3 regions of the Streptomyces sp. NPDC007872 genome follow, and region 3 is predicted to be linked to each of the others. Evidence: riboswitches for the same ligand, from Rfam matches in the RefSeq annotation. Region 3 holds a riboswitch; each other region holds the start of a gene.
What was found. A riboswitch is a leader RNA that binds a small molecule or an ion and turns the genes downstream of it on or off. The one in region 3 is predicted to bind cobalamin.
Positions count from the first base shown of each region.

Region 1: linked by a shared signal. The riboswitch ahead of metE (5-methyltetrahydropteroyltriglutamate--homocysteine S-methyltransferase) and the one ahead of ACFYNX_RS10240 (cobalamin biosynthesis protein) in region 3 are both predicted to bind cobalamin.
Region 2: linked by a shared signal. The riboswitch ahead of ACFYNX_RS03035 (ribonucleoside-diphosphate reductase subunit alpha) and the one ahead of ACFYNX_RS10240 (cobalamin biosynthesis protein) in region 3 are both predicted to bind cobalamin.

Region 1 is NZ_JBIAEA010000007.1:431,015-438,399, reverse strand. It holds gene metE (5-methyltetrahydropteroyltriglutamate--homocysteine S-methyltransferase) at 1-1,733, opposite strand, end outside; cobalamin riboswitch at 1,898-2,117, opposite strand; gene ACFYNX_RS25915 (3-hydroxybutyryl-CoA dehydrogenase) at 2,424-3,350, opposite strand; gene aceB (malate synthase A) at 3,347-4,954, opposite strand; gene aceA (isocitrate lyase) at 5,050-6,333, opposite strand; gene ACFYNX_RS25900 (short-chain fatty acyl-CoA regulator family protein) at 6,662-7,385, shown strand, end outside.
Region 2 is NZ_JBIAEA010000001.1:753,703-761,087, forward strand. It holds gene def (peptide deformylase) at 1-358, shown strand, start outside; gene ACFYNX_RS03030 (ribonucleotide-diphosphate reductase subunit beta) at 426-1,442, opposite strand; gene ACFYNX_RS03035 (ribonucleoside-diphosphate reductase subunit alpha) at 1,442-3,817, opposite strand; cobalamin riboswitch at 3,947-4,087, opposite strand; gene ACFYNX_RS03040 (GNAT family N-acetyltransferase) at 4,137-4,646, opposite strand; gene mctP (monocarboxylate uptake permease MctP) at 4,727-6,352, opposite strand; gene ACFYNX_RS03050 (DUF3311 domain-containing protein) at 6,349-6,603, opposite strand; gene ACFYNX_RS03055 (GntR family transcriptional regulator) at 6,824-7,385, opposite strand, start outside.
Region 3 is NZ_JBIAEA010000002.1:1,139,508-1,146,892, forward strand. It holds gene ACFYNX_RS10230 (putative cobaltochelatase) at 1-389, opposite strand, end outside; gene ACFYNX_RS10235 (cobyric acid synthase) at 457-1,965, opposite strand; gene ACFYNX_RS10240 (cobalamin biosynthesis protein) at 1,962-2,942, opposite strand; cobalamin riboswitch at 2,977-3,108, opposite strand; gene ACFYNX_RS10245 (hypothetical protein) at 3,308-3,529, opposite strand; gene ACFYNX_RS10250 (inorganic phosphate transporter) at 3,542-4,810, opposite strand; gene ACFYNX_RS10255 (alpha/beta hydrolase) at 5,254-6,381, shown strand; gene ACFYNX_RS10260 (hypothetical protein) at 6,563-7,385, shown strand, end outside.

The sequences.
Region 1 (7,385 bases), on a different contig from region 3:
AACGACCAGGCGAGCATGGTGACGGGGCCCGTCAGCATCCCCTTGACGGGCTTGGACGTGAGGGACTGGGCGTACGAGGTCCAGCGCACCGTCATCGGCTCGGGCCGCGAGATGTCACCGGCCAGGATCGGCGGGCGGACGTATCGGGTGCCGTACGACTGGACCCAGCCGTGCCGGGTGGCGAGGTAGCCGTCGAGCTGCTCGGCGAAGTACTGCACCATGTCGTTGCGCTCGGGCTCGCCGTGCACCAGGACGTCGACACCGGTCTTCTCCTGGTACGCGACCACCTCCCGGATCTCGTTCCTGATCCGCTCCTCGTACCCGGCCGTGTCGGTCCGGCCGGCCCGCAGGTCGGCGCGGGCCGCGCGCAGCTCGTCGGTCTGCGGGAAGGAGCCGATGGTGGTGGTCGGGAGCAGCGGGAGGCCCAGGTGGGCGCGCTGGGCGGCGGCCCGCTCGGCGTACGGCTGCGAGCGGCGGGCGTCGGCCCCGGTGACGGCCCCGGCGCGGGCCCGCACGGCCGGGTTCCGGGTGATGGGGGAGCCGGCGCGGGAGGCGAGGGCGGCGCGGTTGGCGGCCAGTTCGCCGGCGATCGCGTCGGTTCCCCGCGACAGGCCCCTGGCCAGCGTCGTGATCTCGGCGGTCTTCTGCTTCGCGAAGGAGAGCCAGCGCAGGATCTGCGGGTCGACGTCCTTCTCGGCCGCCGCGTCGAGCGGCACGTGGAGCAGGGAGCAGGAGGCGGAGACGTCGACCCGGTCGGCCAGGCCGAGGAGGGTGCCGAGGGTGGCCAGCGACTTCTCCAGGTCGTTGACCCAGATGTTGCGCCCGTCCACCACACCGGCGACGAGCCGCTTCCCGGGCAGTCCGCCGACGGCGGCGAGCCCCTCCAGGTGGGCGGCGGCCGGGCCGGTGAAGTCGAGCGCGAGGCCCTCGACGGGCGCCTCGGCCAGGACGGGCAGGGCGTCGCCGAGCCGGTCGAAGTACGAGGCGACGAGGAGCCGGGGCCGGTCGGTGAGCGCGCCGAGGTCGCGGTAGGCGCGCGCGGCGGCGTTCAGCTCGGCCGGGGTCCGGTCCTGGACGAGCGCGGGCTCGTCGAGCTGCACCCACTCGGCGCCGGCCGCGCGCAGGTCGGCGAGGACCTCCGCGTACACCGGCAGGAGCCGGTCGAGCAGGGTCAGCGGGTCGAAGCCGGCGGCCGCGCCGGGCGCGGGCTTGGCGAGCAGCAGGTAGGTGACGGGTCCGACGAGGACCGGACGGGCCGTCAGCTCCAGGGCGAGGGCCTCCCTCAGCTCCGCGACCTGCTTCGAGGAGTCGGCCGAGAAGACCGTGTCCGGGCCCAGCTCCGGCACCAGGTAGTGGTAGTTGGTGTCGAACCACTTCGTCATCTCCAGCGGAGCGACGTCCTGGGTGCCGCGCGCCATGGCGAAGTAGCCGTCCAGCGCGTCGGCGGCGACGGCCTCGCGGTGCCGGGCCGGGATCGCGCCCACCATGACGGTGGTGTCCAGGACGTGGTCGTAGTACGAGAAGTCGCCGGTCGGCACCTCGTGGACGCCGGCGTCGGCGAGCTGCCGCCAGTGCGTGCGGCGCAGTTCGGCGGCGGTGGACCGGAGGGCGCCGGCGGTGACGCGGCCCTTCCAGTAGCCCTCGATCGCCTTCTTCAGCTCCCGGTCCCGGCCCTGACGGGGGTGGCCGTACACGGTGGCCCGTGCTGCCGCGGCTGCGGACTTCGTGGTCACGGAGATCTCCTTCGCGAGATGAATCCCTGAGGTCCCGGGGACGGGACGAGGACGCGAAGGGGCGACGGACCGGACGGTACGGGTGCGCGCGACGGGGCGCGGTCGTCCGTCGGTGTGTACGCCGACCCGCCCTCGAGGTCACCGGGATGTCCGCGCGCGGAATCGTCCGCGTGCGGGCAACGGGCAGGTCTTCGGACTCGCGGGCACGTCGCGCTGTACGCGACTCCTACTGGCCGTCGCTTCCCAGACCCTTCCCGGGCCCAGTGCGTATGACGGCGGTCGTTCCCACTCACCGCTGCGGGGCAGTCCCGGATTCCCACCGGGTTCCCTCTTACGACGCGTCCCGCCTGGCGGACGGGGCGAACCAGTTGCCCGGCCAGACTACGGGGTCCGCCCCGGGAGCGGGGGCGGGTATCTCGCCATTCGGACGAGGGGATGGGACGTGCGGGTGAACGACCGGCCGGGCGGGCGGGAGGCGCGGGGCGTGGGGGACGGACGTTCGGGGTGGACGGACGGGGCGGGCGCGTGCGGCGGGCGCACGGCAGCGGGGCGTGGGGCACGCGGGGCGGGCGCACGGCAGCGGGGCCGGGGACGGCACCACCCGTCCCCGGCCCCTCGCCGTACCGCCGCCGGGTCCTCTCCCGGGGCCCTTCGACCGGGCCCCTTCCCCGGCGGCGGGCGCCGGTCCCCTCAGACCGGCCGTCCGGGCGTCTCCGCCCGGTCGTACACGTGGAACCCCCGGCCGGTCTTCCGGCCGAGCAGCCCCGCCTCCACCATCCGCAGGAGCAGCGGCGGCGGGGCGTACAGCGGCTCCTTGAACTCCTCGTACAGCGAGTCCGCGATGGAGGCGACCGTGTCGAGCCCGATCAGGTCCGCCAGCCGCAGCGGCCCCATCGGGTGGGCGCAGCCCAGCTCCATGCCGCGGTCGACGTCCGCGGCGGTGGCGAAGCCCGACTCCGTCATCCGGATCGCGGACAACAGGTACGGGACGAGCAGGGCGTTGACGACGAACCCGGCCCGGTCGCGGGAGCCGATGGCGGTCTTGCCCAGGGTCACGGTGGCGAACTCCGTCACCGCGGCCGTCGTCGCCGCCGAGGTGTGGAGGGTCGTGACGATCTCCACGAGCGGCAGCACGGGCACGGGGTTGAAGAAGTGCAGCCCCACGACCCGGTCGGCGTGCTCGGTGGCCATGCCGAGCCGCATGACGGGCAGGGAGGAGGTGTTGGTGGCGAGGACCGCCGCCGGGTCGGTGACGATCTTGTCGAGCGCGGTGAACACCCGGGTCTTGACGGCGGCGTCCTCGACGACCGCCTCGACGACGAGCTGCCGGTCCGCGAGGTCGGACAGTTCGGCGGTGGCCGTGATCCGGTCGAGCGCCGCCTCGGCGGAGGGGCGGTCCAGCTTGCCGCGCCGGACGGCCCGTTCGAGGGAGACGGCGACGCGCTCGCGGGCGGCGCGCGCCGCCGGGCGGTCGGCCTCGCAGATCACGGTGGAGAGCCCGGCCCGCGCGCACACCTCCGCGATGCCCGCGCCCATCTGCCCGCCGCCCACGACCCCGACGCGCCGGATGCCGCCGCCCGGACCGGGACCCGTACCGGCCCCCGCGCCGCCGCTCACACCGTCACGTCCGCGGTCGCGACGGTCCGGACGAGGTGGCGGGAGTACGCCTCCGGGGTGAAGAAGAGGGGCAGTTCGGCGGCGAGCGCGGTGCTCTCGAAGAGCTCCCGCACCTCGTCGAGCGCCGCCCAGGGGAACTCGGCGCCGAGCGCGGCCAGTTCCCGGTCGAGCAGTTCCAGGACGGTGTCGCGCTCCAGGACCCGGCGCCGGAGCCACTGCCAGATCTGGACGCGGGCGATCTCGGCGGTCGCGGCGTCCTCCACCAGACCGTCCAGGGCGACGGCGCCCCGGCCCCGGATCCAGGCGTCGTAGTAGCGCAGCACCACGGCGATGTTGGCGCGGACCCCCTCCTCGGTCGGCGGGCCGCCGATCCGCCGCACCGCGAGCAGGTCCCCGGGCGTCACCCGCACGTCCTCGCGGGTCCGGTCGAGCTGGTGCGGGCGATCCCCGAGGACCCCGTCGAAGACCTCGCGGCAGACCGGCACCAGACCCGGGTGGGCCACCCACGAGCCGTCGAAGCCGTCCTCCGCCTCCCGCTCCTTGTCCAGGCGGACCGCGGCGAGCACGGCCTCGTGCGCCGCCGGGTCCCCGGCGGGGACCTGGGCGGCCATGGCGCCGATCGCGTGGGCGCCGCGCCGGTGGCAGGTCCGCACGAGCAGCTCGGTGTACGCCCGCATGAACGGCGCCGTCATCGTCACCTTCGCCCGGTCGGGCAGCAGGAAGTCGGAGCGGTGGCCGAACGTCTTGATCAGGCTGAACAGGTAGTCCCAGCGGCCCGCGTTGAGCCCGGAGCTGTGCTCCCGCAGCTCGTGCAGGATCTCCTCCATCTCGAACGCGGCCGTGATCGTCTCGACGAGGACGGTGGCGCGGACGGTGCCCCGGGGGACGTCCAGGAGCTCCTGGGCCAGGAGGAACACGTCGTTCCAGAGGCGCGCCTCGTACCGGTTCTCCAGCTTGGGGAGGTAGAAGTACGGGCCGTACCCGGCGTCGATCTGCCGCCGGGCGCAGTGGAAGAAGTACAGGCCGAAGTCGACGAGCGCGGCCGGCACCGGGCCGCCGTCGAATTCCAGGTGCTCCTCGTCGAGGTGCCAGCCGCGCGGCTGGACCACGATCGTGGGGAGCCGGCCCTCGCGGAGCCGGTACTCCCGGCCCTCGTCGGTGGTGAAGTCCAGGCGCCGTCCGATCGCGTCGAGCAGGACGATCTGCCCCCCGATCACGTTCTCCCAGGTGGGCGCGGTGGCGTCCTCGAAGTCCGCCATCCACACACGGGCACCGGAGTTGAGCGCGTCGACGGCCGCCCGCCGCTCCGGCGGGCCGGTGATCTCCACCCGGCGGTCGGCCAGTCCGGGCGCGGGCGGGGCGATCCGCCAGCCCGGGTCGGCGCGCACGGCGGAGGTCGTGAGCGGGAAGTCGAGCGGCGAGCCGGTGGCGAGCCGGATGGCCTGCCGGCGCCGCTCCTTCAGGAGCCACCGCCGGCGCTCGGTGAAGGCGGTGGCGAGACGGCCGACGAAGTCCAGGGCGTCGGCGGTGAGGATCTCGTCGTGGCGGTCGCCCGGGGCCGCGAGCACGCGGACCTGGCGGGTCGGGACGGCGCTGGTGGTCATCGGTGTCTCCTGAGGGGGAGCGGAGGAGCGGGGTGGTGCGGGGAGGGGTGCGGGGACGGGTGACGTGGACACCCGCCCCCGCGGCGCGGGAGGCCCTAGTGGAACTGCTCCTCCTCCGTGGACCCGGCGAGCGCGGTCGTGGAGGAGGTGGGGTTGACGGCGGTGGAGACCAGGTCGAAGTAGCCGGTGCCGACCTCGCGCTGGTGCTTGACGGCGGTGAAGCCGTGCTCCTGCGCGGCGAACTCGCGCTCCTGGAGGTCCACGTACGCGGTCATGCCGTGCTCCGCGTAGCCGCGGGCCAGGTCGAACATGCCGTGGTTGAGCGAGTGGAAGCCGGCCAGGGTGATGAACTGGAACTTGTAGCCCATGGCACCCAGTTCACGCTGGAACTTGGCGATCTGGTCGTCGTCCAGGGCCGCCTTCCAGTTGAAGGACGGCGAGCAGTTGTACGCCAGCATCCGGTCGGGGTGCTCGGCGTGGATCGCCTCGGCGAACTCGCGGGCCTGCGCCAGGTCCGGGGTGCCGGTCTCGACCCAGATGAGGTCGGCGTACGGGGCGTAGGCCAGGCCGCGGGCGATGACGGGGCCCATGCCGTTCTGGACGTGGTAGAAGCCCTCGGCGGTGCGCTCGCCGGTGACGAAGGGGGCGTCGCGCTCATCGATGTCGCTGGTGAGCAGGGTGGCGGCGAGGGCGTCGGTGCGGGCGATGATCAGGGTCGGGGTGCCGGCGATGTCGGCGGCGAGCCGGGCCGCGTTGAGGGTGCGGACGTGCTGCGAGGTGGGCACGAGCACCTTGCCGCCGAGGTGGCCGCACTTCTTCTCCGAGGCGAGCTGGTCCTCGTAGTGGATGCCCGCCGCACCGGCGGCGATCATCGCCTTGGTCAGCTCGAAGGCGTTCAGCGGACCGCCGAACCCGGCCTCGGCGTCGGCGACGATCGGCGCGAGCCAGTCGGTCGTGTCGGTGCCGCCCTCGGCGGTGGCGATCTGGTCGGCGCGCAGCAGCGCGTTGTTGATCCGGCGGACCACCTGCGGCACCGAGTTGACCGGGTAGAGGCTCTGGTCGGGGTAGGTGTGGCCGGCCTGGTTGGCGTCGGCGGCGACCTGCCAGCCGGACAGGTAGATCGCCTGGAGCCCGGCCCGGACCTGCTGCACGGCCTGGCCGCCGGTCAGCGCGCCGAGCGCGTGGACGTAGTCGAGCTCGTGCAACTGCCGCCACAGGCGCTCCGCGCCGCGCCGGGCGAGGGTGTGCTCCTCGCGGACGCTGCCCGAGAGGCGGACGACGTCCTCGGCGCCGTAGGTGCGCTCGATCCCCTTCCAGCGGGGGTCCGTGGCCCACCGCCGCGCCAGCTCTTCGGCCGCCTGGTTTCCTGCCTGCGCCATGATGGTCTCTCCCGGGGAGTGTCGAACTTTGCGAAGTCCCGCGAAGGCTCGCGAAGCTCCGTGCGAGGTGACGGGCGGCCCGCCGGGCCCCGGGCGGAGACGACCGGGTCCTACGACGTCAGGGCATGAGCCGCGCCCCGAACTCCGCCTCCTGGTGGGGCACGGCGGGCCGTGGTTCGACTTTCGCAGTGGCACTCCGTGCCATCAACCATGGCCGCGTGCCAACTTCTGCGAATCTTCCGACCCGGTTCTGCCAAGTTTGCGAAGCCCCGTGCGGACGCGGATTGACCTAGGGTGTGCCCCACGTACGACCCGAGGGAGAACGGCCGTGAGCAAGATCTACGCGGGGGCCCGGCTGCGACGCCTGCGCGAGGAGCGCCGGCTGAGCCAGGCGGACCTGGCCAGGGTGCTCAGGATCTCGCCCAGCTACCTGAACCAGATGGAGCACGACACCCGCCCCCTCACGGTCCCCGTCCTCCTGCGGGTCACCGAGTCGTTCGGCGTCGACCCCGACTTCTTCTCCGAGCGGGACACCGGCCGGCTCCTGGCCGACCTGCGCGAGACCTTCGCCGACGAGCTCGACCGCGCCGCCCTCTCCGCCGCCGACCTCGCCGAACTCGCCTCCCGCCTCCCGCACGTGGCCGCCGTCCTCCTCGACCTCGGCCGCGGCCGCCAGGCCCTCACCGAGCGCCTCGCCGCCCTGACCGGCGACCGCGACGACTCCCCCGCCCCGGACGCGGCGCGCGCCCGCACGCCGCACGAGGAGATCCGCGAGTTCTTCTACCGGCGCCGCAACTACCTCCACGACGCCGACCTCGCCGCCGAGGAACTCGCGGAGGAGATCGGCGTCCGCCCCGGCGAGGTGCGCCGGGCCCTCGCCGCCCGGCTCGACGAGCGCCACGGCGTCCGGATCGCCGCCGACGCCGAGGCCGACCGGCAGCTCCACCGCTACGACCCCGCCGCCCGCATCCTGCACCTCTCGCCCCGGCTGCGCCCCGGCCAGCAGGCCTTCCGCATGGCCACCCAGCTCGCCCTGCTCGAACAGGACGCCC
Region 2 (7,385 bases), on a different contig from region 3:
CTACGACTGCCCGGACGACGAGGGCGTCCGGCACACCGGCGTCGTGGTCAACCCGGTGCTCCAGGAGCTGCCGGCGGACCGCCGCGTCCTGGACGAGTCCAACGAGGGCTGCCTCTCCGTGCCGACCGCCTACGCCGAGCTGGCCCGCCCGGACTACGCCGAGGTCCACGGCAAGGACCCGCAGGGCAACCCGATCAAGGTCCGCGGCACCGGCTACTTCGCCCGCTGCCTCCAGCACGAGACGGACCACCTGTATGGCCGCCTCTACATCGACCGCCTCTCCAAGCGGGACCGCAAGGACGCCCTGCGCCAGATGGAGGAGGGCACCCCGCGCTACGAGACGGTCCCGAACGACTGATCCACGCGCGCGTGCACACGCGGAAGGGCCCCGCACCGATGCCGGTGCGGGGCCCTTCCCGTACGTCCTAGAAGTCCTCGTCCAGGTCCACCGAGCCCTCGACCGCCACCTGGTAGGCGGACGGGCGGCGCTCGAAGAAGTTGGTCAGTTCCTGGACGCCCTGGAGCTCCATGAAGGAGAACGGGTTCTCCGAGCCGTACACCGGGGCGAAGCCGAGGCGCTGGAGGCGCTGGTCGGCGACGCACTGGAGGTACTCGCGCATCGACTCGGTGTTCATGCCCGGCAGGCCGTCGCCGCACAGGTCGCGGCCGAACTGGAGCTCCGCCTCCACGGCCTCCTTCAGCATGTCGGTGACCTGCTGCTGGAGCGCGTCGTCGAAGAGCTCGGGCTCCTCCTTGCGGACGGTGTCCACGACCTCGAAGGCGAAGTTCATGTGCATCGTCTCGTCGCGGAAGACCCAGTTGGTGCCGGTCGCCAGGCCGTGCAGCAGGCCCCGGGACCGGAACCAGTACACGTAGGCGAAGGCGCCGTAGAAGAACAGGCCCTCGATGCACGCCGCGAAGCAGATCAGGTTCAGCAGGAAGCGGCGGCGGTCGGCCTGGGTCTCCAGGCGGTCGATCTTCTCGACCGAGTCCATCCAGCGGAAGCAGAACTGCGCCTTCTCGCGGATGGAGGGGATGTTCTCGACGGCGTCGAACGCGGCGGCGCGGTCGTCCGGGTCGGGCAGGTAGGTGTCGAGCAGCGTCAGGTAGAACTGGACGTGCACGGCCTCCTCGAAGAGCTGCCGGCTCAGGTAGAGCCGCGCCTCGGGGGAGTTGATGTGCTTGTAGAGCGTCAGGACCAGGTTGTTCGCCACGATCGAGTCGCCGGTCGCGAAGAAGGCGACCAGGCGGCCGATCATGTGCTGCTCACCGGGGGTGAGCTTCGCGAGGTCGGCGACGTCCGAGTGGAGGTCGACCTCCTCGACGGTCCAGGTGTTCTTGATCGCGTCCCGGTAGCGCTCGTAGAAGTCCGGGTAGCGCATGGGACGGAGGGTGAGTTCGAAGCCCGGGTCGAGCAGGTTCTTCTGTTCGGTGGAGCTCATTACTGGCAGGCCTCGCAGGACTCGGGGTTCTCCAGGGAGCAGGCGACCGCGTCGGGGTCGGCGACCTGCTGGACGGGGATGGGCGCGGCGGCCGCCGTCGACGCCTGGGCGGCGCGGGCGATCCGGGTGGCCGGGCGGGAGCGCAGGTAGTACGTCGTCTTCAGGCCCTGCTTCCAGGCGTACGCGTACATCGACGACAGCTTGCCGATGGTGGGCGTCTCCAGGAACAGGTTCAGCGACTGCGACTGGTCCAGGAACGGGGTGCGGGCGGCGGCCATGTCGATCAGGCCGCGCTGCGGGATCTCCCAGGCCGTGCGGTACAGCTCGCGCACCTCGGCCGGCACCCAGGTGAAGCCCTGCACCGAGCCGTTGGCGTCGCGCAGCGCCTCACGGGTCTGCGCGTCCCACACGCCGAGCTTCTTCAGCTCGTCGACGAGGTACGAGTTGACCTGGAGGAACTCGCCCGACAGCGTCTCGCGCTTGAACAGGTTGGAGACCTGCGGCTCGATGCACTCGTACACGCCGGCGATCGAGGCGATCGTCGCGGTCGGCGCGATGGCGAGGAGGAGGCTGTTGCGCATGCCGACGGCGGCGATCCGCTCGCGCAGGGCCGTCCAGCGCTCCGGCCAGTTCAGTTCGACGTCGTAGTGGTCGGGGTGCAGCACGCCGCGGGCGGCGCGGGTCTTCTCCCAGGCCGGGAGCGGGCCGTTGCGCTCGGCGAGGTCGGCGGAGGCCTCGTACGCGGCCAGCATGATCCGCTCGGCGATGCGGGTGGAGAGCGCCCGCGCCTCGGGGGAGTCGAAGGGCAGCTTGAGCTGGAAGAAGACGTCCTGGAGGCCCATGGCGCCCAGGCCGACCGGACGCCAGCGGGAGTTGGAGCGGCCCGCCTGCTCGGTCGGGTAGAAGTTGATGTCGACGACCCGGTCGAGGAAGGTGACGGCCGTGCGGACGGTCTCGTCCAGGCGCTCCCAGTCGATGTCCGAACCGACCACGAACGCGCCGAGGTTGACCGAGCCCAGGTTGCAGACCGCGGTCTCGCCGTCGTCGGTGACCTCCAGGATCTCCGTGCAGAGGTTGGAGGAGTGGACGGTGTGGCCGGGCTCGGCGGTCTGGTTGGCCGTCCGGTTCGAGGCGTCCTTGAAGGTCATCCAGCCGTTGCCGGTCTGGGCCAGGGTCCGCATCATCCGGCCGTACAGGTCGCGGGCCGGCATCGTCTTGCGGGCCAGGCCGGCCGCCTCGGCCCTGCGGTAGGCGGCGTCGAACTCCTCGCCCCACAGGTCGACCAGCTCGGGCACGTCCGAGGGGGAGAACAGCGACCACTCGGCGTCGGCGTTCACGCGGCGCATGAACTCGTCCGGGATCCAGTGCGCCAGGTTCAGGTTGTGCGTGCGGCGCTGGTCCTCGCCGGTGTTGTCGCGGAGCTCCAGGAACTCCTCGATGTCCGCGTGCCAGGTCTCCAGGTAGACGGCGGCGGCGCCCTTGCGGCGGCCGCCCTGGTTCACGGCGGCGACGGAGGCGTCGAGGGTCTTCAGGAACGGCACGATGCCGTTGGAGTGCCCGTTGGTGCCGCGGATCAGCGAACCGCGGGCGCGGATGCGGGAGTACGAGAGGCCGATGCCGCCCGCGTGCTTGGAGAGGCGCGCGACCTGGTGGTAGCGGTCGTAGATGGAGTCCAGCTCGTCCTGGGGGGAGTCCAGGAGGTAGCAGGAGGACATCTGCGGGTGGCGGGTGCCGGAGTTGAAGAGCGTGGGGGAGGACGGCAGGTAGTCCAGGCGGCTCATCAGGCCGTACAGCGCGGCCACCTCGTCGAGCGCGCGGACGCTGTCGTCCTCGGCCAGGCCGCAGGCGACGCGGAGCATGAAGTGCTGCGGGGTCTCGATCACCTTGCGGGTGATCGGGTGGCGCAGCAGGTAGCGCGAGTAGAGGGTGCGCAGGCCGAAGTAGCCGAAGCGGTCGTCGCCGGCGCGGTCGATCGTGGTGTCGAGGCGGTCGGCGTGGAGCGCGACGAACTCGGCGGTGCGGTCGGCGATCAGGCCCTCGCGGTGGCCGACGGCCACCGAGGAGGAGAAGTTCACCGAGCCCTGGGAGGCGGCCTCGTCCGCGATGGTGATGGTGAGGAGCCGGGCGGCGAGCCGGGAGTACGCCGGGTCCTCGGCGATCAGACCGGCGGCCGCCTCGGTGGCCAGCTCGCGCAGCTCCGCCTCGTCCGCGGCGGCGCTGCGGCCGCGGAGCGCGGCGGCGGCGACCCTGCCGGGGTCGGTGTCGGGGAGATCGGCGGTGAGGTCGGTCAGGGTCCGCAGCAGTACGGTCCCGGGGCCGTCGCTCTCGACCGCGGAAGCCTCGGCCGAAGCCGGATCGGCGGGCGCGATGGTCACGTGGGGGCTCTCCCTCGCTCGGCTCGGGGCCTCGGCGGGGGAGGGCGGACGGGCGGGCGTCCAGGCATGACGCGCCGCGTCCACCGGCCCACTCCGCGAGGCCCGGACGTCTGTGGCACCCGGAACGGAAGGACCGGGCGCGCTGTCGGCAGGTGTTCGGACTCACCCCGGACGAAACCGCACGAAGTACACCGTTGCGGGACAGTTCCGGATTCGCGCCGGATTCCCCTGCGTCGACAGCGAGGACGAGCATACATGTGGGGGGCGCCACTCGTGGCACCCCCCACATGTTGTGTCGCCCCCTGGACGGGACTTGGGCTCAGAAGTCCAGGGAGTAGGTGCGCAGAGAGTGATCGGGGATGGGCTCCCAGTCCCGGTGCGGAGTGCGGACGAAGCCCATCCGCTCGTAGATCCGGTGCGCCGCGGCCATCTCGGCGCCCGTCGAGAGCACGATCCGGGCGCACCCCGGCAGGGCCCGCGCCCGGTCGACACAGGTCCGTACGAGCGCCTCCCCGATGCCCCGGCCGCGGGCCTCCCGCGCGACCGCGAGCATCCGGAACTCGGCCTCGCCGGGCACGGCGATGTCGGCCCACGGGGTGCCGCCCCGGGCGAAGGTCACGCCGCCGACGATCCGGCCCGCCGCGTCCCGGGTGTCCTCCGCGACGAGGACCTCGCTCTCGCGGGCCCGGCGCGCCGTGTCCCGCAGCAGCTCCAGATAGGAGTCCTCCGCCCCGTGCGCCAGCAGTCCGTCGTCCAGGTAGGTGCGTCCGGTCAGCTCGCCGAGCACCTCGTACTCCTCGGGCCGTACGGCCCTGATCGTGAAGTCCATGGGGGAAGTGTGCCTGCCGGTGACGCGACGGGGCCCGGGGCCTCCTGGTGGAGGTCCCGGGCCCTTTCCTGCGGGTGGCGTCAGTGCGTCGGCGCGGTGACCTTCTCCATCTCGACCTGCACGCCGGGGTCGCCGGCGTCGGCCGTGTAGTCCGACGGGGAGGTCTCGTCGACGCCCTCGGGGGCCTTGAGGGCCTTGAGGACGAAGGTGAGGACCACGGTGACCAGGACGTTGAGGACGAAGGCGGTGAGGCCGATGTAGCCGATCTCGCCGATGCCGGGGATCTCGGCGGAGGAGCCGCCGAAGTGCTTCTGGGTCGGGCTGGCGACGCCGTAGGCGGCGACCGTGCCGTAGACCATGCCGACGGCCCAGCCCGCGAGCAGCGCCCAGCGGTGGAACCAGCGGGTGAACAGGCCGCCGACCAGGGCCGGGAAGGTCTGGAGGATCCAGATGCCGCCGAGGAGCTGGAAGTTGATCGCGACCGTCTTGTCCATGGTGAGGACGAAGGCGAGCGCGCCGACCTTGACCAGGAGCGAGACGATCTTGGAGACCTTGGTCTCCTGCGCCGGGGTGGCGTCCTTCTTGATGAAGTCCTTGTAGATGTTCCTCGTGAAGAGGTTGGCCGCGGCGATGGACATGATCGCGGCCGGGACGAGCGCGCCGATGCCGATCGCGGCGAACGCGACGCCCGCGAACCAGTCGGGGAACATGGTCTCGAAGAGCTGCGGGATGGCGAGCTGGCCGTTCTTCACCTGAATCCCGGCGGCGATCGCCATGAAGCCCAGCAGCGCGAGCAGGCCCAGCATCAGGGAGTACAGCGGCAGGATCGTGGTGTTGCGGCGGATGACCTCGCGGCTCCGGGACGACAGCGTCGCCGTGATGGAGTGCGGGTACATGAAGAGCGCGAGCGCGGAGCCGAGCGCGAGCGTCGCGTACGTCCACTGGCCGGCCTCGCCGGGGACGAGCGCGCCGCGCGGCTTGCCGGTCGCCGGGTTGGTCTGCGCGTACGCCTCGCCCGCCTTGGCGAAGATCTCGTCGAAGCCGCCCAGCTTGATCGGGATGTAGATGATCGCCACCGCGATGACGATGTAGATCAGGGTGTCCTTGACGAAGGCGATGAGCGCGGGGGCGCGCAGGCCCGAGGAGTACGTGTAGGCCGCGAGGACGCCGAAGGCGATGAGCAGCGGCAGGTCCTTGACGAACCAGTGGGTGTCCTCGCCGCCGCCGACGCCCATCACGTCCAGGACGGCCTGGATGCCGACCAACTGGAGCGCGATGTACGGCATGGTGGCGAGGATGCCGGTGACCGCCACCGCGAGCGACAGGCCCTTGGAGCCGAAGCGGCCCCGGACGAAGTCGGAGGTGGTCACGTACCCGTGCTTGTGCGAGACCGACCACAGGCGCGGCAGGAAGGTGAAGATCAGCGGGTAGACGAGGATGGTGTACGGCACGGCGAAGAAGCCGGCCGCGCCCGCCGCGTAGATGGCCGCCGGGACGGCGACGAAGGTGTACGCGGTGTAGAGGTCGCCGCCGAGCAGGAACCAGGTCACCCAGGTGCCGAAGGACCGGCCGCCCAGGCCCCACTCGTCGAGGCTGTGCTCGTTCTCGGCCTTGCGCCAGCGCGCGGCCAGGAAGCCCATGACCGTGACGGCCACGAAGAAGAAGACGAAGACGCCGAGCGCCACGCCGTTCACGCCGTCCTTCATCGCGCGTCACCCCCCTCGCGGGACCGCTGGTCCCGCTGCCACAGCTTGTACGCGATCATGGTGAGCGCGGTGGAGACCAGCACCCAGAGCATCTGGTACCAGTAGAAGAAGGGGATGCCGGCGAAGAGGGGTTCGACCTTCGCGTAGGAGCCCACCCAGAGCATCGCCACGAACGGGGCGACGAGGCAGAGCGCGATCACCACCCGCAGGGGGGTGATGGTCGGTTGTTTCCCTTGTGCCACTTCTGACATGGCGATTCCGTCCCCTCGCTGATCACCTCGGTAATGCTGGGGAAATCTAGGGGACGCGTCCGCTTCATGGAACCCCCGTCCGCATAACGGATGCGTTTTGTCGGAAGCGGTCCTCTTTGGTCGTCCGCGGTGCCGAGGGACGGGAATACGACATTCCCGGAAACGCGAAACGGCCGCACCCGCCGGGGGCGCGGCCGTCGCGCGGGATGCGCGTGGTCGCTCAGTCGTGGGGGCGCCGGAGGCGGGCCACGAACTTGTACCGGTCGCCGCGGTAGACGGACCGCACCCACTCCACCGGCTCGCCCTGCGCGTCCAGCGAGTGGCGGGAGAGCATCAGCATCGGCAGGCCCACGTCCGTACCGAGCAGGCCGGCCTCGCGCGGAGTGGCGAGGGAGGTCTCGATGGTCTCCTCGGCCTCGGCGAGGTGCACGTCGTAGACCTCGGCGAGCGCGGTGTAGAGCGAGGTGTACTTGACGAGAGAGCGGCGCAGGGCCGGGAAGCGCTTCGCCGACAGGTGGGTGGTCTCGATCGCCATCGGCTCCCCGCTGGCGAGCCGCAGGCGCTCGATGCGGAGCACCCGGCCGCCGGCCGAGATGTCGAGCAGCCCGGCGAGGGTGTCGTCGGCGGTGACGTAGCCGATGTCGAGGAGCTGCGAGGTGGGCTCCAGGCCCTGGGCGCGCATGTCCTCGGTGTACGAGGTGAGTTGCAGCGCCTGGGAGACCTTGGGCTTGGCGACGAAGGTGCCCTTGCCCTGGATGCGCTCCAGGCGCCCCTCGACGACC
Region 3 (7,385 bases):
TGCGCGTCGGCGAGGAGCCCCGGCTCGAAGGCCTTCACGCCCTCCGCGAGGGCCTTCTCGATGTCGAGCGAGCCGACGAGCCGGTCCTCGGAGGCGCCGACGGGCAGTTCGACCATCCGCGCGGGCCGCTCGGCCCCCGGGCCCGCCTCGTGCGGCCCGTCCGGGCAGCCCGGGTCCGGCGCGGCCGGGTCGCAACTGAACCGGCAGCCCGCGACCACCGGCACGGCGGGCAGCAGCTCCGCGAGCGCCCGCACGGCGGTGGACTTGGCGGTGCCCTTCTCGCCCCGGACGAGCACGCCGCCCACGGCGGGGCTGACGGCGTTCAGGAGCAGCGCGAGCCGCAGGTCGTCCATGCCGACGACGGCGGTGAACGGGTACCGGGTGCTCATCGGGTGGTCTCTCCTTCGCATCGCTGATGTTCGAACAATGGCGTACGGCCGTCGGTGGCGGGCCCGTTCACGGCGCCCCCGGCGGTACGAACGGCAGCCCCGCCGGGGCGCCCTCCTCGATCAGCCGCAGCAGCGCGTCCGTGTCCGCGTGCTCCTCGATCAGGTCGCCCAGCCGGTCGAGCTGTTCCTCGCGCAGGGCGCCGAACGACGTGTCCGGGGCCGGGACGAACCGGCGTCCGGCCGCCGCCGCGACCTCCCGCAGGAACGCCCGCCGGAAGCCGTCGCCCTCCAGGGAGCCGTGCCAGTGGGTGCCCCACACGGAGCCGACCCGGCAGCCGTCCAAGAACGGCTCCCCCCCTTGTACGTCCGCGACGCCGTGGTGGATCTCGTACCCCTCGACCCGCTCGCCGAGCGCCTCGCCGACCGGCCGGGCCAGGGTCTTCTCGACCCCGAACCGCACCCGTACGGGAAGCAGTCCGAGCCCGTCGACCACACCGGCCCTGGACTCGACCTCGTCCTCGATCCGCTCGCCCAGGGCCTGGAAGCCGCCGCAGATGCCGAGCACCGGGCGGCCCTCGGCCGCGCGCCGGGCCAGGGCGTCCGCGAGGCCGCGCTCCCGCAGCCAGGCGAGCGCCTTCACCGTGCCGCGCGTCCCCGGTACGACCACCAGGTCCGCGTCGACCAGCTCCTCGGGCCGGTCCACGAACCGGACGACCACGCCCGGTTCGGCCGCCAGCGCGTCCACGTCCGTGAAGTTGGACATCAGGGGGACGGCGCACACGGCGACCCGCAGCACGTCCGCGCCGACCGGCGGCGCCACGACCGACTCCCGGACCGTGCCCCGCAGGGACACCCGCAGGCCGTCCTCCTCGTCGATGCCGAGCCCGTGCGCGTACGGCAGGACGCCGAAGGTCCGGCGCCCGGTCAGGCCGTACAGCATGTCGAGCCCGGGTTCGAGGAGGCTCACGTCGCCCCGGAACTTGTTCACGAGGTATCCGGCGACGAGCGACTGGTCCTCGGGGGACAGCAGCGCCGTCGTGCCGAAGAACTGGGCGAAGACCCCGCCCCGGTCGATGTCCCCGACCACCACCACGGGCAGTCGCGCGGCCCGCGCCACGCCCATGTTCACGATGTCGGTGCGCCGCAGGTTGATCTCGGCCGGGCTGCCGGCGCCCTCGCAGATCACCGCGTCGTACGTGCTCCGCAGCTCCTCCAGGCACGCCATGACCGGCTCGAACAGCTCCTTCTGCCTACCTCCGTGGTAGCCACGGGCACTCAGCTCACCGACCGGCCTGCCCATCAGGACGACCTGGCTGGAGCGGTCGCCGCCCGGCTTGAGCAGCACCGGGTTCATCAGCGCGGTCGGCTCGACCCGGGCGGCCTGCGCCTGCATGGCCTGGGCCCGGCCTATCTCGGCGCCCTCGCGCGTGACGAAGGAGTTGAGGGACATGTTCTGCCCCTTGAACGGCGCCACCTTCAGGCCCTTGCGGACCAGCCAGCGGCAGATCCCGGCCGTCACGACGCTCTTGCCCGCGTCGGACGTGGTCCCGGCGACCAGCAGCCCCCCGCCCCTCATGCGTTCCCCCGCTTTCCGTGCTTCCCGTGCCTCACGGCGTCGGCGATCAGACGGCCGCCCACACAGGCGGCCAGGGTCAGCGCGGTCACCCGGCGCGAGAGCGCCACCGCCCGTTCGACGTCCGCCACCTCGACGTCCCGCCCCTCCCCGTTCAGGACCGGCCGGTGCTCGACGCGCCCGCCGTACGAGAGGGTGCCCCCGAGCCGTACGCCCAACGCGCCCGCGAAGGAGGCCTCGACCGGGCCCGCGTTGGGGCTCGGGTGCTTCGACGCGTCCGCCCGCCAGGCCCGGACGGCCCCGCGCGGGTTCCCGCCGGCGACGGTCGCGAGCGCGGCCGTCAGGCGCGCGCCCGGCCAGCCGGCCAGGTCGTCGAGGCGGGCCGAGGCCCAGCCGAAGCGGCGGTGGCGGGGCGACTTGTGGCCGACCATCGCGTCCAGGGTGTTGACGGCCCGGAAGCCGACGAGCCCCGGCACGCCCGCGACCGCGCCCCAGAACAGGGCGCCGACCACGGCGTCCGAGGTGTTCTCGGCGACCGACTCGACGACCGCGCGGGCCATCGCGGGACCGTCCAGTGACTGCGGGTCGCGCCCGCACAGGTGGGGGAGCCGCTCCCGGGCCACCTCCAGGTCCCCGGCGGCCAGCGCCCCGCCGATCGCGCGGGCCTCCCGGCCCAGGGTCGTCCCGCCGACGACGGCCCACACGGAGGCGGCGGTCAGCGCGACGGCGGCGGCCGGACGGTTCCGCACGGCCCGGGCGGCGAGGGCGCCGAGGGCGACGGTGGAGCCGGCGCAGACGGCGGTGTGCAGGGCGCCCCAGCCGCGGTGGTCGTGGTGGAGGCGCTCCTCGACGGCGGCGGCGGTCCGGCCGAACGCGGCGACGGGATGGCCCCGGCGGGGATCGCCGAGGAGCAGGTCGACGGCGAGGCCCGCGGCCGCGCCGTACGCGAAGACACCGGTGGCTCTGGGGCGGCCGGGCATGGTGCTGTGTCCTCACTCAGGGTCCGCGCCCTGGATCGACGTGACCGGCGGCGAGAGTTCCTGACTCCCGGACCCTCGGATCCGGTCACAGTGGCGGGACCGCGCCGGATTCGCACCGGACTTCCTCTGCTGCCGCCGTAATGGCCTCGGCAGTCCACCACGCCCCGAGAACGGGCGTCAACCCAGCCTTGACCTGCGGCGGCGCACTGTGCGGAGCACCACAGGAAAGCGGCCGGGGGGGGGCGCCCCCCCCCGGGGGGGGGCCCCCCCCCGGGGGGGGGGGGGCGCCCCCCGCCCCCCCCCCCGGGGGGCGGGCCCCCCCCCCCCCCCCCCCCCCCCCCCCCCGGCCGGTGGAGCGGGAACCGTCAGGCGACGATCAGGTAGATGCCGTACGCCACGGCCGCGAGGCACAGGCCGAAGCAGGCGTAGGCGCCGGTGCGGGCCAGGGCGGCGGAGCCGCCGCGCGCGGTGGCCTCCTCCTGCTTGGTGAGGCCGCCGATGCCGAGGGAGAAGAGGCCCACCAGGGCGACGGTCGCCACGAGGCTGACTCCGAAGACGGAGCCGAGGGCTGCCCAGTCGATCTTCATGCGGTGCTTTCCTTAGACCTTCGCGGCCGGGGCCGGGGGAGCGGTCGGGTCGGTGGGGGCCGGGGCGGGGATGGTCGCCTTGAGGTCCTCGTCGGTGACGGCGGCGACGGAGCCGGCCGGCGGCGGGGTGACGGCCGCGATGGCGGTGGTCACCACGCCCGCGGGCTCCTCGGCCTCCACGTCGTCGGCCGTGACGTTGTGGTGGTCGACCGGCTTGCGGCGGGAGAGCGACCAGATGACGGCCGAACCGGCCACGAGCAGGACCGCGACGGCGGCGATGCCCCAGGCGCCCTGCTTGGTGAGGAACTCGGCGCCGGCGCCGACCAGGCCCGCGGCGGGCAGGGTCAGGCCCCAGGCGACGAACATCCGGGTCGCGGTCGACCAGCGGACGACACCGCCCTTGCGGCCGAGGCCGGCGCCCATCACGGCACCCGAGCAGGACTGGGTGGTGGAGAGGGAGAAGCCGAGGTGCGAGGAGGCCAGGATGACCGTCGCGGCGCTGGTCTGGGCGGCGAAGCCCTGCTGCGGCTGGAGGTCGGTGAGGCCCTTGCCCATGGTGCGGATGATGCGCCAGCCGCCGAGGTAGGTGCCGAGCGCGATGGCGACGCCGGCGGAGACGACGACCCACAGGGGCGGGTTCGAGCCGGGGGCGACGACGCCCTGGGTGACCAGGGCCAGGGTGATGATGCCCATCGTCTTCTGGGCGTCGTTGGTGCCGTGGGCGAGGGAGACGAGACCGGCGGAGGCGATCTGGCCGGCCCGGTAGCCCTTGGCCGTGGCCTTCGCCTCGGGGTTCGCCTTGATCTTGTACGTCAGCCTGGTGGCGGCCGTCGCGGCGAGGCCGGCGACGATCGGCGCGGCGACGGCCGGGATGAGGACCTTGGTGACGATCGTGGAGCCGTTCACCGCCGACCAGCCGGCCGACATGACCGCGGCGCCGATGAGGCCGCCGAAGAGCGCGTGGGAAGAGCTGGACGGAAGTCCGAGCAGCCAGGTCAGCAGGTTCCACAGGATGGCGCCGACCAGCGCGGCGAAGATCACCTCTGTGCGGATGCCCTCTTCGTTGATGATCCCGCCGGAGATCGTCTTGGCGACCTCCACGGACAGGAACGCGCCGACGAGGTTGAGCACGGCGGACATGGCCACCGCCGTCTTGGGCTTGAGCGCACCGGTCGAGATGGTCGTGGCCATCGCGTTCGCGGTGTCGTGGAAACCGTTCGTGAAATCGAACACGAGAGCTGTCACGACCACAATGGCGAGCAGCAGCGTGATGTGTTCCATTTACCCAGGCAATCGTTTGACGTCAGTGGCTGGTCGAACGTAAGCAACCTGGGTGAACGGAAGATGAACTGGGGCGGGCGGCGTGGTGTCCCTAACCGGTGCCAGGAGATTCCGCTTGGCCCTCGCGGAGGGGTCCGGGAGGGGGCCGTCCACGATGCGGGCGCCCTGCGACCCCGGGTAATCCGGGCCCCCGCAAGGCCCCGGCGGCCTGCCCCGGTTCCTCCCGTGCCGCCCCGTTCCGCTCCCCGGACCCGGACCACCCGACCGGAGGACCCCGCCGAGGAGACCCACGTCACTCCCCTGAGTGGCGGCCTCCGGTCGCCGGGCCACCCCTCCGGCCACCGGGACCACCCCTCCGGACCCGGGGCGGCCCCTCCTCTCCTCCCGCCCCGGGCCGCGCCCCTCCGGTGGCATCGCGGCCCCGTCCTGCGGACACTGGGGGTGTGCGCCCGGCTACAGCGACGGCAGCGGCCGTCACCACCCTGTTCGGTGTCGGCGCGGCCGCGGTCGCGGCCGGCCGGTACGCCAGCGACCTCGCCCTCAAGGCGTCGTCCGTCCGCCCCCTGCCCGGCGATCCCCGGCTGACCGTGCACGCCACGGGCCCCGACCGGATCACCCTCACCCGCAGCCTCGCCTCGCTGCGCCCCGGCACGTACGGCATGGAGGGCCCCGGCCTGCACGCCGTCCTCGGCCCCGTCCTCACCCGGACCCCGCACACCGCCGACACCGTCGTCCGGCGCCTGGAGCGGGTCGAGCTCGGCGCCCCCGGGCCCGGCGCCCGCGTCCGGCTCACCCCCGCGCTCCACCGGGGCACGCCCACGAGCGCCCTCGGGCTCGACCACGAGGACGTGGAGATCCCCGGCGAACTCGGCCCCCTGCCGGCCTGGCTCGTGCCCGCCCCGCGCACCACCTGGGTGATCGCCCTGCACGGCCTCGGCGCCACCCGCGAACACCCGCTGAACGTCGTCCCCTTCTACCACCGGCACCGGATCCCCGTCCTCGTCCCCGCCTACCGGGGCGACGCGGGCGCTCCCCCCTCCCCGGACGGCCTCGCCCACCTCGGCGACTCCGAGTGGCGCGACGTCGACGCCGCCGTCCGCTACGCCGTCCGCCGCGGCGCGCAGAAGGTCGTCCTGCACGGCTGGGGGCCCGGGGCGTCGATGGCCCTGCGCGCCGCCGCCGACTCGGGGGTGCGCGACCGGATCGCCGGCCTCGTCCTCGACTCCCCGGTCCTGGACTGGGAGGTCACCCTCCGCCACCTCGCGTCCGCCCGGCACGTCCCCGGCTTCCTGATGCCGCTCGCCGTCCGCGCCGCCCGGGGCAGGACGGGCCCGCACGGCGACCTCCTCCAGTTCGCCTCGGTCCCCGGCGCCCTGCGCTCCCCGGTCCTCCTCTTCCACGGCCCCGAGGACGCGATCGCCCCCTGGGAGCCCTCCGTCGAACTCGCCGCCCGCCGCCCCGACCTGATCAGCCTGAAGACCGTCCGGGACGCCCCGCACGCGGCGATGTGGAACCCCGACCCGGTCCGCTACGAGGAGTCCCTGCGCCGCTTCCTCGTTCCGCTGCTCTGAGACCTCCCGCGCGCCCGCCGCGGCGGCCTTCCCCACCGGCGCCGGGGGAGCCCCGCCCGAAGCCTCCGCAGCACCTCCGTACGGTCTTCGCGGGACCTCCGCCGGGCCTCCGCGGGGCCCGTTCCGACGGCGCGGCCGGTTCCGATTGGGCTTTCGGGCCGTCAGCGGGAAGACTGCCCCCGTGACGTCTCGAAAGCCCGATGAACCATTGGCGCGCAACTCCAGACTCCGACTCGTCCGCCCACGGTCGCTGGCCACCGCCCGACGGGCCGTGACGACCCGGCGCTCCCGGCCGGCGCCGCGGCCGCCCGAGGGCACTCCGCCCCGCGCGGAACTCGCCCGCCAGGCCCGGCACGTCCTCGCCGACGCCGTACGGATCGCCCGCTGGGCCGCCGCCGGGGGCGCGGCGCGGACGGCCCCCCGCACCGGCTCCGGCGCCCTCCCCCCGCAGGAACGGGCCGCCGCGGCCCTCGACCTGACGCCCGCCCAGGTCCGGGCCGGCTGGGACCGCGCCCGGCTCGCCGGACTCGTCGAGCTCCACGGCGACACCGCCCGCCCCGGCTGGCGGCTGCACGCCTGGGACCGCGACGACTCCGCCGTGCTGCGCGGCTGGGTCGCCCTCTTCGACGCCTGGTCCCTGGTGCACCCGGCCCCCGAGGGGGTCGCCCCGAGCGCCGTCGCGGAGGTCGTCGAGGCCGTCCCGCAGGTGCTCTCGCTGCTCCAGCTCTCCCAGGGCCCGGTCCTCGTCCCGGCCCTCCTCGACCTCCTCGGCCAGCGGGTCGAGGAGCTCCGCGAGGAGCGCTGCGAGGTCCCCGCACCCGAACACGCCCCCGAGGCCCGCGAGGCCCCGGCCGAGGCCGGCACCGCCGGGCTGCCCGCCCTCCTCGACTGGGCCCTGGAGGGCCTGGCCGCCGTCGGCGCGCTCACCCTGGACTCCGACTCCGACTCCGCCGCCGACTCCGGCTCCGGCGAGCGTCACGCCACCCTCACCCCGCTCGGCAACT